One region of the Micromonospora profundi genome, then DNA from elsewhere that is predicted to be linked to it. Evidence: predicted binding sites of a transcription regulator. Region 1 holds the regulator's gene; the other holds the start of a gene.
What was found. The regulator HspR, encoded in region 1, represses chaperone genes until heat shock. The targets are predictions, from matches to a motif close to TTGAGTNNNNNNNACTCAA.
Positions count from the first base shown of each region.

Region 2: lon (endopeptidase La) is a predicted target of HspR. The motif match lies at 6,739-6,757, and genes of this name have one in related genera.

Region 1 is NZ_JAATJK010000001.1:5,823,429-5,832,788, reverse strand. Features, by position in the region: gene dnaK (molecular chaperone DnaK) at 1-1,631, shown strand, start outside; gene grpE (nucleotide exchange factor GrpE) at 1,679-2,437, shown strand; gene dnaJ (molecular chaperone DnaJ) at 2,523-3,710, shown strand; gene F4558_RS25985 (heat shock protein transcriptional repressor HspR) at 3,741-4,181, shown strand; gene F4558_RS25980 (hypothetical protein) at 4,317-4,580, shown strand; gene F4558_RS25975 (hypothetical protein) at 4,659-5,090, opposite strand; gene F4558_RS25970 (cation:proton antiporter) at 5,303-6,508, opposite strand; gene F4558_RS25965 (cation:proton antiporter regulatory subunit) at 6,514-7,014, opposite strand; gene clpB (ATP-dependent chaperone ClpB) at 7,200-9,360, shown strand, end outside.
Region 2 is NZ_JAATJK010000001.1:2,407,754-2,417,113, reverse strand. Features, by position in the region: gene F4558_RS10705 (TerC/Alx family metal homeostasis membrane protein) at 112-1,038, shown strand; gene F4558_RS10700 (hypothetical protein) at 1,054-1,596, opposite strand; gene F4558_RS10695 (hypothetical protein) at 1,593-2,117, opposite strand; gene F4558_RS10690 (Asp23/Gls24 family envelope stress response protein) at 2,119-2,442, opposite strand; gene F4558_RS10685 (hypothetical protein) at 2,439-2,627, opposite strand; gene F4558_RS10680 (DUF2726 domain-containing protein) at 2,783-3,661, shown strand; gene F4558_RS10675 (hypothetical protein) at 3,951-5,267, shown strand; gene F4558_RS10670 (histone-like nucleoid-structuring protein Lsr2) at 5,386-5,733, opposite strand; gene F4558_RS32115 (response regulator) at 5,890-6,426, opposite strand; gene lon (endopeptidase La) at 6,781-9,111, shown strand; gene F4558_RS10655 (DoxX family protein) at 9,235-9,360, shown strand, end outside.

The DNA of each region.
Region 1 (9,360 bases):
ACGGCAAGAAGTACACCCCGCAGGAGATCTCGGCCCGGACGCTCATGAAGCTCAAGCGGGACGCCGAGGCGTACCTGGGTGAGCAGATCACCGACGCGGTGATCACCGTCCCGGCCTACTTCAACGACGGCCAGCGCCAGTCGACCAAGGAGGCCGGTGAGATCGCCGGCTTCAACGTGCTGCGGATCGTCAACGAGCCGACCGCGGCCGCCCTGGCGTACGGGCTGGACAAGGGCTCCAAGGAGCAGACCGTCCTGGTCTTCGACCTCGGCGGCGGCACCTTCGACGTGTCGCTGCTCGAACTGGCCGAGGGCGTTGTCGAGGTCAAGTCCACAAGCGGTGACAACCAGCTCGGTGGGGACGACTGGGACCAGCGGATCATCGACCACCTGGTCAAGACGTTCCGCGGCGAGCACGGCATCGACCTGGGCCAGGACAAGATGGCGCTCCAGCGGCTCCGTGAGGCCGCCGAGAAGGCCAAGATCGAGCTGTCCGCCGCCACCACCACCAACATCAACCTGCCGTACATCACCGCTGGCGCGGCCGGCCCGCTGCACCTGGACGTGACGCTCAGCCGCGCCGAGTTCCAGCGGATGACGCAGGACCTGCTGGACCGCTGCAAGGGCCCGTTCGAGCAGGCCGTGAAGGACGCCGGGATCAAGGTCTCCGACGTCGACCACGTGATCCTGGTCGGCGGCTCCACCCGGATGCCGGCCGTCACCGACCTGGTCAAGCAGCTCACCGGTCGCGACCCCAACAAGGGCGTCAACCCGGACGAGGTCGTTGCCGTCGGCGCCGCTCTGCAGGCCGGCGTGCTCAAGGGCGAGGTCAAGGACGTCCTGCTGCTCGACGTGACCCCGCTGAGCCTGGGCATCGAGACCAAGGGCGGCATCTTCACCAAGCTGATCGAGCGCAACACCACAATCCCGACCAAGCGCTCCGAGGTGTTCACCACTGCGGACGACAACCAGCCGTCGGTGCTCATCCAGGTGTTCCAGGGTGAGCGGGAGATCGCGTCCTACAACAAGAAGCTCGGCACCTTCGAGCTGACCGGCCTTCCGCCGGCGCCGCGCGGCGTGCCGCAGATCGAGGTCACCTTCGACATCGACGCCAACGGCATCGTCAACGTGCACGCCAAGGACCTGGGCACTGGCAAGGAACAGAAGATGACGATCACCGGCGGCTCCTCGCTGCCGAAGGACGACATCGAGCGGATGCGCCGGGACGCCGAGGAGCACGCGGAGGAGGACAAGCGCCGCCGCGACGACGCCGAGACCCGCAACGTGGCCGAGGCGCTCCAGTGGCAGACCGAGAAGTTCCTCGCCGAGAGTGGCGACAAGCTGCCCAGCGAGAACCGGGAGCAGCTCAACGAGGCGCTCGGCGAGCTGCGTGGTGCCCTCGGCGGTCAGGACATCGAGAAGATCAAGTCGGCGCACGAGCGCCTGGCGCAGGTCTCCCAGCAGGCCGGCTCGTTGCTCTACGCGCAGCAGTCCGAGCAGGGCCAGCAGCCCGGCGGCGAGGCCGGCCCGGGTGCGGCAGGTCCCGGTGCGACCGGCCCGCAGGCGGGTGCTGCCGGCGGTCCCGACGACGTGGTCGACGCGGAAATCGTGGACGAGGACGGCAAGAAGTGACCGTCGGCCTCCGGCACGTATCCACGGCGAAGGGATGAGGTAGCCGCATGACGCAGAAGTCACGAGCCGCCGACCCGGACGACGCCGGGTCGACGCCGGGTGGCTCCGCGCCCACGGAGCCAGCCACCGGTGACGAGGAGCGGGTGGTCATCCGCAACAACCGCAAGCTCACCGACACGACGGAGCCGGAGGGCACCGCCACCGACGCGGGGAGCGACGTCTCGGCCGAGGGCCTCGTCGAGGATGCCGAGGTAGTGGTCGACGAGATCGAGATCGAGGCGACCTCTGTCGAAGGGTCGACGCCGTCCGGTCCGCCGGTGGTGGACGCCCCGGCGCAGCCCGTCGACGGCGGCGGCACCGGGACGTCACTCGGTGCCGAGCTGGAGGCGCTCCGGGCCGAGTTGGAGGAGCGGACCAGGGACGTGCAGCGGGTGTCGGCGGAGTACGCCAACTACCGCAAGCGGGTCGACCGGGACCGCAGCCTGGTGCAGGAGCAGGCGACCGGCTCTGTGCTGGCCGCGCTGCTGCCGATCCTCGACGACCTCGACCGGGCGAGGGAACACGGCGACCTGGTCGGGCCGTTCGGCTCGGTGGCGGAGCAGCTCACCACCGCGCTGGGCAAGTTCGGCCTGGCCGCCTTCGGCGAGCAGGGCGACCCGTTCGACCCGACCCGGCACGAGGCGGTCGCGCACCAGACCTCGGCCGACGTCAGCGAGCCGACCTGCGTGCAGGTCATGCGCCGCGGCTACCAGCTCGGTGAGCGGCTGCTGCGCCCCGCGCTGGTAGCGGTCGCGGATCCGGAATAGTGCGAGACAGTGACCGGGCCGTCCCGTCCCCCGCGCAGCGGTGGGCGGGACGGCCGGGCCACGACGGTCGAGAGGAGGTGGACCGGTGAGTTCGAAGGACTGGCTCGAGAAGGACTTCTACGCCGTGCTCGGCGTGGACAAGGCCGCCTCCGCGGATGACATCAAGAAGGCGTACCGCAAGCTGGCCCGGGAATCGCATCCGGATCACAACCCGGGCGACCCGAAGGCCGAGGAGCGGTTCAAGGCCGTGTCCGAGGCGTACAACGTGTTGTCGGACGCCGGCCGTCGCCGGGAGTACGACGAGATGCGCTCGCTGTTCGGCTCGGGCGCGTTCCGGCGCAACGCCCGTGGCTCCGGCCAGCCGGGCGGCGTGCCGTTCGACGTGTCCGACCTGTTCGGTGGCGGTGCGGGCGGTGGCGGTGACCGTCGCTTCGGCGGTGCCGGCTTCCAGGACCTGTTCAGCTCGATCTTCTCCGGCGGGCAGGCGGGCGGGCAGGCAACTGCGCGTGGTCCGGCCCGCGGCCGGGACGTGGAGACCGAGGTGGCGCTGGACTTCGGCGACGCGGTCCGCGGGGTGACCCTGCCGCTGACGTTGCGCGCCCCGGGCGTCTGCGACACCTGCCACGGCAACGGTGCCAAGCCCGGCACCCAGCCGCGTACCTGCCCGGTGTGCCACGGCGCTGGCGTGACGACTCGGGACCAGGGGTCGTTCAGCTTCTCCGAGCCGTGCCGCAACTGTCAGGGCGTCGGCACGGTCGTGGAGGAGAAGTGCCCGGAGTGCCACGGCAGCGGCGGTGTCACAAAGACCCGCACGCTTAACGTGCGCTTCCCTGCCGGAGTGGCCGACGGCCAGCGCATCCGGCTTGCCGGGCGCGGTGAGCCAGGTGAGCGCGGCGGACCGGCCGGTGACCTGTTCGTGCACGTCAAGGTTCGACCGGACGAGCTGTTCGGGCGTACCGGAGACGACCTGACTCTGACCGTGCCGGTGACCTTCGCGGAGGCCGTGCTGGGCACGGACCTGCGGGTGCCCACGCTCGACGGTGCGGTGACCCTGCGGGTTCCGCCGGGCACGCCCAGCGGGCGGGTGCTGCGGGCCCGAGGCAAGGGTGTGGTCCGCCGTGACGGGCAGGCCGGCGACCTGCTGGTCACGCTGGAGGTGGTGGTGCCGGCCCGCCTGTCCGACGAGGCGCGCACGGCACTTGAGGCGTTCGCCGAGCAGAGTCCGGCGGCGGCGCGGGAACATCTCGACGCCCGGGTGCGTCGGGTCAGTTAGTCCGGTGGGATGGACGCGGAGGTGAGCGGGATGTCGGGCGAGTTCCTCGGTTCGGGTGACCCGGCCTACGAGGCCAAGGTGCTCATGATCTCGGTCGCGGCACGGATGGCGGGGATGCACCCACAGACCCTGCGCCAGTACGACCGGCTGGGGCTGGTGCAGCCGGGCCGGGCTGCTGGCGGCGGACGCCGGTACAGCGTTCGGGACGTGGTGCTGTTGCGCGAGGTGCAGCGGCTCAGTCAGGACGACGGGATCAACCTTGCCGGCGTCAAGCGGATCATCGGGCTGGAACGGCTGCTGGAGCAGGCGCAGCAGCGGGTGGCCCGGCTGGAGGCGGAGTTGGACGCCGCGTACCGCCGGGTGGCCGAGTTGGAGTCGCTGGCCCGCTTCCCGGGCCGTGACCTGGTGCCGACCAACCGCACGTCCACGGCGCTTGTGGTGTGGCGTCCCCGCCGTACGCCGGACCGTTGACCCGTAGCTCACTTTCGTCGTTCCCGGCTCCCGGCCCGTGTCGATTTTTCGGCGCGGGCCGGACCCTTTCCGTTAGCCTGTCAATACGGGTCCTACCGCCTCAATTCGGGCCTATCGGCCCGATAAGGGGGAACGATGGCGGGGCCGACGAAGAAGCTGGCGGAGCAGACGGAAGACCGGTTGGAACAGTTGGCCGACACCGTCCGCGCGAAGTTCGACAAGGTGACCGAGGGCAGCTTCCGGGACCGGATCGTCGAAGGGCGGTTCGCCGACCACGGTGACCGCGCCGACGAGGCCGACCACGGCGAGCGCGCTGACAACGGCGAGCGCGCTGACCACGGTGGCCGCGCTGACTCCGGCGGACGCGTTCGGCCTGAACCCGGCCGGAAGCACGACTGACCGGTAACGATGTGCGGGCCGGGACCCACGGGGGGTCCCGGCCCGTCGCTCATCGCCTGTTCGGCCGGCGGTCGCGTGTCAGCCGAGGCGGCGGTTCTCGCGGACCAGACCGCCTTCGCACCAGTCCCGGTAGACGAACAGGTCCGGTCGGGCGAGGAGTACCCGGCCGTTGTGCGCCCAGATTCTCATCAACTCGTCGCCGTCGCGTTCGGCCTGCTCGACCAGCTTGCGGAAGCGCCGCTTGGGGTGGGCGCGGAATTTCGTCCGGATGCCGTCGGCGGCGTAGATGTAGAGGCAGTGCAGCGCGAAGCGTCGAGCCGGGCAGGTCGGGTCCATGGCCAGGTCGAAGAGCGTCAGCACCAGCCGGTCGCCGGAGACGAGGAGGTCCCAGTCGGGCGGCATGGAAGCAAGCGGCACCGAATCGGGCTGGAATGCCCAGGCTCGCAACTCCGCCGGAGTCGGATCGACGGGGTTGGCAAAGCCGTGGAACGTCGACTCCTGCACGCTCACCGGCCAACCTTCCGCTCTCGCCCGCGTCGGCACTGGCCACCTGCGGACCGTGGCTGCTGGGGCGAAACGGTAACCTGCCCGCCGGTTGCTGCGGTAGTACCCGCAGGGGCGCAATTCGGCAACCGTTGGCTGTGCTGGTCTGAACGGAAGATCCGCTGACCGTCGCCGCCGCTGTCGTGCCTGTCGACGGCACGACAGCGGCGGCGGCGAGGTCAGTCGGGGACGGGGATCGGCGCGCTTCGTTGGATGAGCGCGCGGCTGCGTAGCCACCGTTTGAACCACTGGAAGTCCGGCAGTCGGGCCAGCATCGGACCGGTCACCACGGTGATCAGGACGTACGCCGTGGCCAGCGCGGCCAGCCGCGGCTCGACGCTGCCGGCCGCCACCGCCAGCCCGGCGATGACGATGGAGAACTCCCCACGGGGTACGAGTGCCAGGCCGGCCCGCCAGCGACCCGGCTCGCCGATGCCGACCCGGCGGGCCGCGAGGTACCCGGTGAGCGTCTTCGTCGCCATCGTGATCACGGCCAACGCGAGCGCCGGCAGCAGCACCGGTGGGATGTCCCGTGGGTCGGTGACCAGGCCGAAGAAGACGAAGAACACTGCGGCGAACAGGTCCCGCAGCGGCGACAGCATCTCGGTGGCGTGGTGCGCCACCGGCCCGGAGAGCGCGATGCCGACCAGGAACGCGCCGACCGCCGCGGACACCTGGAGCTTCGCCGCGATGCCCGCGACCAGCAGGGTCAGACCGAGTACGCCGAGCAGCAGCGCCTCCGGGTCCTTCGCCGACAGCGCGGCCGAGATCAGGTGGCCGTACCGGATGGCGAGGACAAGCACCACCAGGACGGTGCCCACCGCGATGGCGAGGGCTATGCCGCCGCCGATCAGGCCCGTGCCGGCGAGTACGGCGGTGACCAGCGGCAGGTAGAGAGCCATCGCCAGGTCCTCGATGACGAGCACCGAGAGGATCACCGGTGTCTCCCGGTTACCGAGCCGGCCCAGATCGCCGAGGACCTTGGCGATCACGCCGGAGGAGGAGACCCAGGTGATGCCGCCGAGGACCAGGGCGGCGACCCAGTCCCAGCCGAGCAGCAGGGCGAAGGCCGCGCCGGGCAGTGCGTTGAGTACGCCGTCGATGAGGCCGGCCGGAGCAGCCGAGCGGAGGTTGCCGACGAGTTCGTTTGCCGAGTATTCCAACCCGAGCATGACCAGCAGCAGGATGACGCCGATCTCGGCGCCGACAGCGAAGAACTCCTCGCTGGCGCCGAGCGGCAGCAGCCCGCCGTGGCCGAAGGCGAGCCCGGCGAGCAGGTAGAGCGGGATGGGTGACAGGCCCACCCTGCGGCTGAGCCGCCCGAGGATCCCGAGGAGGAGGAGCAGCGCGCCGACTTCGATGAGAAGGGTTGTGGAATCGTGCATCCGCCTCAGCCGTCCGGGTCACTGTCGGCGAGGATGGCGGACACGCCGTCGAGCCCTTTGCGGGTCCCGACGACGACCACCACATCGCCGGCTGCGAAGCGGAAGGTGGGAAGCGGTGAGACGTTGACTTCACCGTCGCGCAGCACCGCCACGATGGAGGCGCTGGTGCGGGTGCGTGCCTTCGTGTCACCGAGCATCCGGTTGACGTACCGCGAGCCGGCCGGGATGGCGATCTGCTCGGTGAGCAGACCGGCGGCCTGCTCGCGCAGCCCGGACAGTTGGCCGAGCATCAGCGACGCGCCGAGGATGTCGGCCAACGCCTCCGCCTCGTCGTCGGTGAGCGGGATGTCCGACTGGCAGGAATCTGGATCGTCCGGATCGTAGAGGACAAGATCGCGGCGGCCGTTCCGGTGGGAAACGACTCCCAGGCGGCGTCCAGACTCCGTCACCAGATCATGACGCACGCCGATGCCCGGCAGGGCGGTTTGCTCGACACGTACTCGCACCGGGCAAGGCTACAGCTTCCGGAACAGGCGGCAGATCCGGAGATGAGTGACCCCTCGGCAATCGAAGGCCCTGACTGGCGGTGGCGTCGCCGCGAGTGATGGGTGTCACAGCGGTAAGGTTGAGTGGAATACGCTCAACTCTGGTTGTGTCCAACCCAATGGACAACGCCGATCCGGGGGAGCCCATGAACGCCGAACGCCTCACCACCAAGAGCCGCGAGACCATCACCGGCGCCGTCGCACTCGCGAACCAGCGCGGCCACGCCACCGTCGAGCCCTGGCACCTGCTGCTGTCGCTGCTGGACACCGACGGTTCGACAGCCACCGGCCTGCTGCGCGCCGTCGGGGCCGACCCCGCCGAGCTGCGTCGGGCAGCCCAGCGCGCTGTCGACGGCCTGCCGGCCGCACGCGGCTCCAGCCTCGCCGAGCCCACCCTGGCCCGGGAGTTCGTCAACGCCATCGGCGCCGCCGAGCAGATCGCCCGTCCGCTGGGCGACGAGTACACCTCCACCGAGCACCTGCTCGCCGGCCTCGCCCGGGTCGGTGGCGCGGTGGCCAGCGCGCTGAAGTCGGCAGGCGTCACCGAGGAGACCCTTGTCGCCGCGTTCCCGACCGTCCGGGGTGGCGACCGTCGGGTCACCACCGCTGACCCCGAGCAGACCTACCAGGCCCTCGCCAAGTACGGCGTCGACCTGACGGCCAGCGCACGGGACGGCAAGATCGATCCGGTCATCGGCCGGGACTCGGAGATCCGCCGGGTCATCCAGGTGCTCTCCCGGCGTACCAAGAACAACCCGGTGCTGATCGGCGAGCCCGGTGTCGGCAAGACCGCGATCGTGGAGGGCCTGGCCCAGCGGATCGTGGCCGGCGACGTCCCCGAGTCGCTGCGCGGCAAGAAGTTGGTATCGCTGGATCTCGGCGCCATGGTCGCCGGCGCCCAGTACCGCGGCCAGTTCGAGGAGCGGCTCAAGTCCGTCCTGGAGGAGATCAAGAACTCTAACGGGCAGGTCATCACGTTCCTCGACGAGCTGCACACGGTCGTCGGCGCCGGCAAGGGCGAGGGCTCGATGGACGCCGGCAACATGCTCAAGCCCATGCTGGCCCGCGGCGAACTGCGGATGGTCGGTGCGACCACGCTTGACGAGTACCGCGAGCACATCGAGAAGGACCCGGCGTTGGAGCGCCGCTTCCAGCCGGTGCTGGTCGGCGAGCCGACGATCGAGGACACCATCGGCATCCTGCGTGGCCTCAAGGAGCGCTACGAGGTGCACCACGGCGTCCGGATCACCGATGCCGCGCTTGTCGCCGCCGCGTCGCTGTCCGACAGGTACATCACCGACCGGTTCCTGCCCGACAAGGCGATCGACCTGGTCGACGAGTCGGCGTCCCGGCTCCGCATGGAGATCGACTCCCGGCCGGTCGAGGTGGACGAGATCGAGCGGGCGGTCCGGCGGCTGGAGATCGAGGAGATGGCGCTGGCCAAGGAGCCGGATGCCGCTTCCGCCGAGCGGCTGGCCCGGCTGCGTCAGGAGTTGGCCGACAAGCGTGAGCAGCTCACTGTGCTCTCCGAGCGCTGGCAGACCGAGAAGAGTCACATCACCAAGCTGTCCACCGCCAAGGAGGAGCTGGAGCGCCTGGGCGGCGAGGCCGAGCGGGCGGAGCGGGACGGCGAGTTGGAGCGCGCCGCCGAGCTGCGCTACGGCCGGATCCCCGCCCTCAAGGTCGAGCTGAAGCAGGCCGAGGAGGAGCTCGCCCAGCTCCAGGCCGACGGGGCGATGCTCAAGGAGGAGGTCGGCGCGGACGACATCGCGGCAGTCGTCGCCTCCTGGACCGGCATCCCCGCGGGCCGGCTGCTGGAAGGTGAGACGGCCAAGCTGCTCCGGATGGAGGAGTCGCTGGGCAGCCGGGTCGTCGGCCAGGCCGAGGCCGTCGGAGCGGTCTCCGACGCGGTACGCCGGGCACGCGCCGGCGTCGCCGACCCCGACCGCCCCACCGGAAGCTTCCTCTTCCTCGGGCCGACCGGTGTCGGTAAGACCGAGCTGGCCAAGGCGCTCGCCGAATTCCTCTTCGACGACGAGCGGGCGATGGTCCGCATCGACATGAGCGAGTACGGCGAGAAGCACTCCGTCGCCCGCCTGGTCGGCGCCCCGCCCGGGTACGTCGGCTACGAGGAGGGCGGGCAGCTCACCGAGGCGGTGCGCCGCCGGCCGTACTCGGTGATCCTGCTGGACGAGGTGGAGAAGGCCCACCCGGACGTCTTCGACGTGCTGCTCCAGGTCCTCGACGACGGTCGGCTCACCGACGGCCAGGGCCGCACCGTGGACTTCCGCAACGCGATCCTGATCC
Region 2 (9,360 bases), 3.4 Mb from region 1:
CGGCCGTTCGCCTAGGCTCGAAACGGCCGGCCGGCGGGCCGGATCCCCTGTCAGCGGCGTACGAGCGAGGTAGCGGGCGGTTCGGCGAGGCGGTGGGCACGGGTGGATGACGTGGTCGCGGTACCGCTGTGGGCGTGGGTGGTGGTCGGTGCGGTGATCACCGCGCTGCTCGCGGTCGACCTGGTGTCGCATCGGGACAGCCACGTCATCGAGCTACGTGAGGCGCTGCTGTGGAGCGCCGCCTGGATCGCTGCGGGACTGCTGTTCGGGGTGGGCGTCTGGTGGGGCCTCGGCGGCGACGCGGCCATCGCCTACTTCTCCGGCTATCTGCTGGAGAAAGCGCTCTCGGTGGACAACGTATTCGTCTTCGCCCTGCTCTTCGGCTACTTCCGGGTGCCGGCGGGCTACCAGCACAAGGTGCTGTTCTGGGGGGTTGTCGGGGCGCTCGCCTTCCGCCTGCTGTTCGTTGTGGCGGGCGCGCAACTGCTGGAGCGGCTGGCCTGGGCCGGTTACGTGCTGGGAGCATTCCTGGTCTGGACCGGCTGGCGGCTCGCCGTACGCGGGAAGCCCGACGTCGACCCGGACCGCAACGTGGTGGTCCGGGTGTTCCGCCGGGTGGTGCCCACCGAGGCCCGTTATCACGGTGACCGCTTCACCGCCCGGGTCGAGGGCCGCCGGGTGGCGACGTTGCTGCTGGTGGCGCTCGTGGCGATCGAGGCCACCGACGTGGTCTTCGCGATCGACTCGGTGGCGGCAGTCCTGGCCATCACCACGAACATCTTCCTGGTCTGGACGGCGACCGCGTTCGCCGTGCTGGGACTTCGCAGCCTCTACTTCTGCCTCGCCGGTCTGCTGCGGCACTTCGGCTACCTGCGCTACGGCCTGGCGCTGCTGCTCGCGTTCGCGGGAGTGAAGCTGATCCTCGCCGGGACACCGGTGGGCGAGCTGCCGATCTGGTTGACGCTCGCCGTCGTGGTGGTGACCCTGACTGTCGCCGTCGGGGCGAGCATCGTCCACCGCGACCGAACCGCCCGCTGAAAAGGCGTGCGCGGATCAGGGGCTACCGGGTTGGATGCGGGCTGTCACGTCGAGGTGCGCCGGTTGGCAGCCGGCGGTCACGGCGAAGCGGCGGACTGCTGCGTCGACGTGTTCGCGGGCGCCGCCGCAGATGTCGGCGGCGAGGTCCACGCTTATCCACACGTCGGGGTGCGGCGGCGCGCCAGTCAGCACGACCCGTGCCCGGCGTACGCCGGGACCGCCGGTGAGGTCGCGTTCCAGTGCGTGGGCGAGCACGTCGGCGGGCAGTCGGGTCCGGCCCGGGCGTCGACCGGGGTGGCTGAGCGTTCCGCGCAGTGCGGTGCCGGGCTTCCGCAACTCCCGGGCGAGCAGTCGTTGCCCGGCCAGGGCGAGCAGCAGGCCCGCGACCGCCGCGGCCAGGGTGCTCCACGGGGCGGCCTGCCGCCACCCGTCCAGCAGCGCGGGGCTGAGCACCATCGCGTCCGGAGTTCCGTACGTGAGGGCCAGCGTCGCCGTACCGCCAGCCACCAGCAGCAGCGCGACGACGGTCCAGAGCAGCCGGTGCGCGGCGTTCGTCATGCGGGCCGTCCACGAGGTGGCAACCGGACCTCGATCCGGCCGGTCGCTGGCGCGGCCAGCCGGCGCAGTTCCTGGCGCACGGCGTACTCGACCTCCGGGCGGGCCGCGGGGTCGCCGGTGGCGCGTACCCGGTGACGCCACCGGCCGTCGCGCCGCCGGACCTGGACTCGGGCGCGGCGTACGCCCGGAACGGCGCCCGCCACGTCGGCGAGTCGCCGCTCCACGCTGCGGCGGTGCAGGTGCCAGCCGTCGGCGTCGTCCAGCCGCAGCCGTACCGGCGTCCACCGGCGTAGTTGGGCGACGAGGATGGCAAGGCCCAGGAACACTGCCGTGGCGGCGACCACCCGGACCGTCGGGTCCCGCCACCGGGTGGTGGTCAGCGTGTCGTACCAGCCGGTCCGATCCAGCACCGACGCCGGGCGGTGCAGGCTGACCAGCAGCGCCTGCACGGCCAGCAGGGCGCCGCCGAGGGCCAGCGCGACGGCCAGCAGCAGCGAGGCGACCCGGTTGACGGTACGCATCTCAGCCGCCGTCCACGCCGGGGACGAGCAGGTCGTCAACGGTGACGGTCACTGTCACCACGGTCAGGCCGGTGCTCGTGGTGATCCGGTCGGCCACCGCTGCCCGTACCGTCTCGGCGACGGCGGCCACGTTGTGCCCGTACCAGGTGATGAGGTGCAGGTCGAGGCCCACGGACTGGTCGTGCAGGCGTACGGAGGCCGGGTTGACCGCGCAGACTCCGTCCACCTGTCGGGCGGTCTCCGTCGCGATCCGCGCGACTGTCGCCGCGTCGATGATCGGCTCGGGCAGGGCGACGCCCGGCACGGTCGGCGGGTGGGCGGTCATCGGTGACGCCGGGAGTCGGCGCGGTCGCCCAGTCCGGTGACCGCGAGGTCGCCGTCGAGCACCCGGACCACGAGCCAGCCGAGCAGGCCGGCCAGCACGGCGACGGCGGTCACCTCGACGCCGGCGAGCGCCCAGACCGCCACTCCGAGGAAGCCGGCGAGGAAGCCGAACTGCTGACGCGACATGTCACCTCCCGACCGGCGGTACCGGCGATGCCGCTGGATACACCCGGAGGCCACCTCTGGAACGTCAGCCGGATGTGATCCACGTCACAGCGCGTCGCGGCCCGCCATGATCGACCACCTAGACTCGGCCGGTCCGAGCGACCGGGGGATGGCAGATGACGAGCAGCGACGAGCGCGGCTGGCTGCGGCCCCTGCCCGCCGACGGTGGGCGCGACGCGCTGTTCACCCGCGCCGGTCACCGGGTGTACGCCGACCGCCGGCTCAGCGAGCTGGTCCAGGGGCGTCCGCCGGGCGTCACCGGCAGCCAGTGGAGTTCGGCCAGCCGGGCGTCCTTCGACCTCGTGGTCTGCGCCGCCGACTCCGGCCGGCCCGTCGTCGCTGTGGAGATCGGCCCGCCCGCGCTTCCAGGCTCGGCCGAGCAGCGCGCCGAGCGACTGAAGGACGCCGTCAGCGCGGCCGCCGGGCTGCCCGTGCTGCGGGTCGGTTCGCCGACGCTGCGGGCCGCCGACCAGGGCCGGCGTCTGGTCGAGTACGTCATCGACGCGCGCGACTATGCCTCAGGCGCCGGGATGGGCGGTACCGAGGACGACCCGGCCCCGGTGGGTTTCCGGGACATCCTCGGGCGGCTCCCGGACGGGCGTACCGGCCCGGTCAACGACCTCGGCGCTTTGAGTCGCGCGGCGGCGGTCGACGCGTACGTGGCGGGACGGGTGGCCGACCCGATCGTGCGTGCGCTGCACGTGCGCTGGGCGGACGGCCGGGCGGAGGGGTGGAGCTGGTTGCAGGTCCGCCCGGACGTGTGTCTGGTGGAGTGCGTCTCGGTGACCGAGCAGCGGTTCTCCTGTGGCGTCGACGCGGCCCGGTTGGCCGAGGATCTCGCGGCGGTCGCCGTCGGTGTGCGGCTGCGAGGGCTGGAGCCCGACGACCCGGCACTGCGGGCGCGGGCCGATCTCACCGCGGAGATCGTCGCGTTGAGCCGGCGTCGCCACGAGTTGGTCGGCGGTTTCGCGTTCGACCATCTCTGCGTCGACTGATCGGCCGTTTCCCCTCTGACCTGCTGCGCCTTCGATCAGCGTCGGGTCGGGGCAATTTTCTCCGCGCCGGTTTGAACCTTCCCGGACGCGGTCCCGTACTCCTGCGCGAATGAAGAGGATCTCCCCATCCGCGTCGACCGGGCGCGGGAGACGGTGCGGAAAGGGCATCGTCGGCCATCGACACGTTACCGGGTAGGTCGCGGTGGTCGCCGCCGTGGCGTGCCATCTCACATCCGTCGGTCCGCCGAGGGCAGGAATCCACTACCGGATCGAGAAGGAGAGCAATTCGATGCGCAGGTCCACTCGGGCACGCCGGCCATCCGGCATCGCGCGGAGCAAGCGTCTGCTGGCCGTTGTCGGCACGCTCGTGGTCTTCGGCGGAGTAGTCGCCGTCACCCAGATTTCGTCGGCCCAGGACCGGCGGACGAACAAGCCCCGGCCGGCCGCCGGACAATGCGTGGAGCCGAGCCCCGGATCGACCGCGCCGAGCGGCAACTCGACAAGCCGAACCTGGCAGAACGGCCGGTGGGTACGCAATCACTGGGGTGACGGGCAGCAGTCGGTCGCGGAATGCGAGGACGGTAAGGACGGCACTGTCGGCACCGGTTCGGCAATCGCCTGCCCGGATGTGGCGGCGCGGCTGCCGCAGGTGCCGGACCGGGCGCGTGCAGAGGTCGACCGCAATCTGGCGCAGTTGCAGACCCAGATCGCGGATGCCGACCGCCGGCTGGCCGCCGAGGGCAACAAGGGCGAGGCGTTCATCCGCAACGCGATCCTGCAGCCGTTGGCCGCCAAGCGGAAGGCGGTGTTGGACCGGATCACGCTCGCCATCGACCGGGTGGGACCGCGTCCGCAGGGTCTGGCGCAGCTCGCCGGGTGCCAGGTGCAGCCGACCGGCAACACGGGCGGCAACAACGGTGGCGGTAACAGCGGCGGCGGGAACACCGGCGGTGGCAACAATGGCGGCGGGAACACCGGCGGTGGGAACACCGGTGGCGGCAACAACGGCGGTGGGAACAACGGCGGTGGCAACAACGGTGGCGGCAACGCCCCGGGTGCCGGCCTCGGTGTGCTGGCCAACAACTGCGACGAGAGCCAGTTGCAGGCGCACGACGGCTTCCAGAACGGCAACCGCTGCGTGAGCACGGCGTTCGGTGAGGTCGGCGCCGCCGCCAACAACCCGTCGCTGCTGATCACCCAGTTCCCGCAGCAGGTCGACCGCAACCAGACCTTCACCCTGCGGATCAGCACCCGCAACCTGGTCCGGGACCGCTTCCTCGCGGCCGGTCAGGGCGGGTACTACGTGGAGAGTTCGCTGCTCAACGCCCAGGGCCTGGTGCGGGGGCACTTCCACACCGCCTGCCGGATGCTGGACAGCCTGACCGCGCCGCCGGAGCCGCAGGAGGTGCCGGCGTTCTTCGTCGCCACCGAGGACGGTCGCGGCGGTGCCCAGCCGGACGAGGTGACCATCCAGGTCCCGGGCCTGCCGGAGTCGGGTACGGCGCAGTGCTCCGTCTGGGCTGGCGACGGGTCGCACCGTCTGCCGATGATGGAGCGGGCCAACCAGACCCCGGCGTTCGACGCGGTGCGCATCGAGGTCAACTGATTCGGAGTTCGACCGGCGGCGGCCGGCCACCCGGGGTGGGTAGCCCCGAGTGGCCGGCCGCACACAAACTGACGGGGTCACGCCGTTGCCGGCGGGACCCCGTCGTTGTGTCGCCCGATCAGCGGTTCTTGTACGCCTCGACGACCTCGACCGGGATCCGACCCCGCTCGGAAATCTTGTAGCCGTTCTTGACGGCCCATTCCCGGATGGCGCGGTTCTGCTCCCGGTCCATTCCCGCGCCGCTGGGTCGTCCAGGGCGCCGAACGGTCCGCGTGCTCTCCACCGGCCCCCGACCGATGCGCCGGCCGGCATTGATGTACGGATCCAGAGCCTTGCGCAGGACGCCGGCATTCTCGTCCGAGACGTCGATCGTGTAGGCCGCGCCGTCGAGGCTGAACTCGACGGTCCGGTCGGCCTTCCCGCCGTCGAGGTCGTCCGTCAGCACCGTGATTACTTTTCTCGCCATTGCCAATTACTCCCTGTGTGTGGCGGGATGTGCCCAAAGTCTGACCTATCATCCGGGGAAACCGCAACAATATGCGTCCCATTCATTTCGGCGCGTCGCGATTGGGGGACGCGCAAAACCGGGAACAGCTGCTGAATCAGCGGCGCTGGCGCAATGTCATTCGGTGAGGAGACCGGTCTGACCGGCGACGGCAGCGGCCTCCGCCCGGTTCGACACCCGCAGCTTACGCAGCAGCGCGGCGGTCATCCGTTTCACCGTCCGCTCCGACACGTGCAGTTCCTCGGCGACGTCGAGGGTGTTGCGTCCAGCGGCGATCGCCCGCAGCAGTCGGCATTCCTCACTGTCCAGGTCGACGGGCGCGGGCCGGGTGGGTCGCAGCAGTGCGCGCAACAGGTCGGCCGGCAGCACCGCCCATCCGTCGAGGATGGCCAGCAGTGGGGGCAGTAGCTCCTCCGGCTCGCTGGTCTTCGGCAGGAACCCCTCGGCGCCGGCCCGCAGCGCCTCCAGCGCGGGCGCGGGGTCGGTGGAACCGGACATCGCGATCACCCGTACCCGGGGGGTGGTCCGGCGGATCGCGGCGATCGCCCGGATGCCGCCGGGCGGCGGCATGTGCAGGTCGACGAGCGCCAGGTCGGGGCGGCAGCAGCTGACCAGTGCGGCGGCACCGGCGGCGTCACCTGTCGACGCGATCACCTCGGCGCGGCCGTCGGTCGTCGCCGGGATCCGGGCCCACGCCGGACGGCAAGGGCGAGTTCCGGTACGACGACAACCCCGTCGCGAACGCCCCGGAGCCGGCGCTGGCCCCGGGTGACCCGCGGCTGTACGGCACCAACCCGGGCATGGTCGGCGGGATGGTGAACACGGTCAAGAGCAAGCTCACCTGATGCCTTCTCGTCGGGTCGCCCGGGGTTCCCGTGCGGCCCGACGGCGGGTGTCAGCCCGCGTCCGGAGTGGCGCCGGCAGTGGTCTGGGTCACATGACGGAACAAGGGGAACGTTTTGTTACTTGAGTGGTACACGCTCAAGTCAACGCGATAGCAGGTGTTCGATGGCAACTCTTCCGGTACTTCCCCTGACCGACGCCGTTCTCCTTCCCGGCATGGTCATCCCGGTGACCCTCGACCCGACCACCCAGGCCGCCATCGACGCGGCGCGGGCGACCGGCGACCGCAAGCTGCTGGCCGTGCCGCGCATCGACGGCGAGTACGGTCCGGTTGGCGTGGTCGCCACCATCGAGAAGGTCGGCAGGCTGCCCGAGGGTGAGCCCGCCGCCGTCATCCGTGGCCTGTCCCGGGCCCGCATCGGCTCCGGTGTGCCCGGTCCCGGCGCGGCGCTCTGGGTCGAGGCGACCGAACTCGACGAGCCGGCACCCGCCGGCCGGGCCCGGGAACTCGCCCGCGAGTACCGCGCCCTGGTGACCTCGGTGCTCCAGCAGCGGGGTGCCTGGCAGGTCATCGACGCTGTGGAGCGGATGACCGACCTCTCCGAGCTGGCCGACTCGGCCGGGTACGCGCCCTGGCTGACACTGGACCAGAAGAACGAACTGCTCGCCGCGCCGGACGTCACCGCCCGGCTGGAACTGCTTGTCGGCTGGGTGAAGGACTACCTGGCCGAGCAGGAGGTCACCGAGCAGATCAACAGTGACGTCCGAGAGGGGCTGGAGAAGTCGCAGCGGGAGTTCCTGCTGCGCCAGCAACTCGCCGCGATCCGCAAGGAACTGGGCGAGGACGAGCCCGACGGTTCGGCCGACTACAGGTCCCGCGTCGAGAGCGCAGACCTGCCGGAGAAGGTCCGCGAGGCCGCTCTGCGCGAGGTGGGCAAGCTGGAGCGGTCCAGCGACGCCTCCCCGGAGGCCGGCTGGATCCGTACCTGGCTGGACACCGTTCTCGAAATGCCGTGGGGCACGCGTACCCAGGACAACACCGACCTGGCCGCGGCCCGGGAGGTGCTCGACGCCGACCACGCAGGCCTGGCCGACGTGAAGGACCGCATCCTGGAGTACCTCGCGGTGCGCAACCGGCGGGCCGAGCGCAACCTCGGCGTGGTCGGCGGGCGCGGCTCCGGCGCGGTGCTGGCTCTCGCCGGCCCTCCCGGTGTCGGCAAGACCAGCCTCGGCGAGTCCGTGGCCCGGGCGCTCGGGCGCAACCTCGTCCGGGTCTCGCTCGGCGGCGTGCGCGACGAGGCCGAGATCCGCGGTCACCGCCGCACGTACGTCGGTGCGCTGCCCGGTCGGATCGTCCGCGCGCTGCGGGAGGCCGGTTCGATGAACCCGGTCGTGCTCCTCGACGAGGTGGACAAGCTGGCCGCCGGCTATGCCGGTGACCCGGCCGCCGCCCTGCTGGAGGTCCTCGACCCGGCGCAGAACCACACCTTCCGGGACCACTACCTGGAGGTCGACCTCGACCTGTCCGACGTGCTCTTCCTGGCCACCGCCAACGTGGTGGAGTCCATCCCCGGCCCGCTGCTGGACCGGATGGAGCTGGTCATGCTCGACGGCTACACCGAGGACGAGAAGGTCGCCATCGCCCGGGATCACCTGCTGCCCCGGCAGCGGGAGCGGGCCGGGCTGACGGCCGAGGAGGTGGAGATCGCCGACGAGGCGCTGGCGCTGGTCGCGGGGGAGTACACCCGGGAGGCCGGCGTCCGGCAACTCGAACGGGGCCTGGCCAAGATCCTGCGCAAGGTGGCGGTGACACTGGCGACCGACCCGTCGCCGGTACGCGTCGACACCGGCAACCTCGCCACCTACCTGGGACGGCCGAAGTTCACCCCGGAGTCGGCCGAGCGCACCGCCGTCCCGGGCGTGGCGACCGGGCTCGCCGTCACCGGCGCGGGTGGGGACGTGCTCTTCATCGAGGCCACAAGCATGGAGGGCGAGCCGGGGCTGACCCTGACCGGCCAGCTCGGTGACGTGATGAAGGAGTCGGCGCACATCGCCCTGTCGTACCTGCGCTCCAACGGGCGGCGGTTCGGCATCGACCCGAACGTGCTGGCCGGACGCCGGATCCACGTCCACTTCCCGGCGGGCGCGGTGCCAAAGGACGGCCCGAGCGCCGGCATCACGATGGTGACGGCCCTGGCGTCGCTCGTCACCGGCCGCCCGGTCCGCCCCGAGTTCGGGATGACCGGCGAGGTGACGCTCTCCGGACGGGTGCTGCCGATCGGCGGGGTGAAGCAGAAGCTGCTCGCCGCGCACCGGGCTGGCCTCACCGAGGTCATCATCCCGGCCCGCAACGAGCCGGACCTTGACGACCTGCCGGCCGAGGTGCGCGAGGCGCTGACCGTGCACACCCTGGCCGACGTGGCCGACGTGCTCGCCCTGGCGCTGCGCCCGGCCGACGTCGAGGCGCTGGACGGTCCGGCGCTCGCCGCGGCCTGACGCTCCACCGCAACGGCCCCCACCGTCTCGTGTAGACGGTGGGGGCCGTTGACGTACTACTGTCTCGGTTGAACTCTCAACAACCCTCACCGCCGCGAGGCGGCGCCCCCCGGAGGAACCCCCGTGAACACCGTGCTCTGGGTCATCCAGATCCTGCTCGCCGCCGTCTTCGCCGGTGCCGGCCTGGCCAAGCTGACCCAGCCGAAGGAGAAGCTGCGCGACCGGATGGGCTGGGTCGACCCCGTCCCG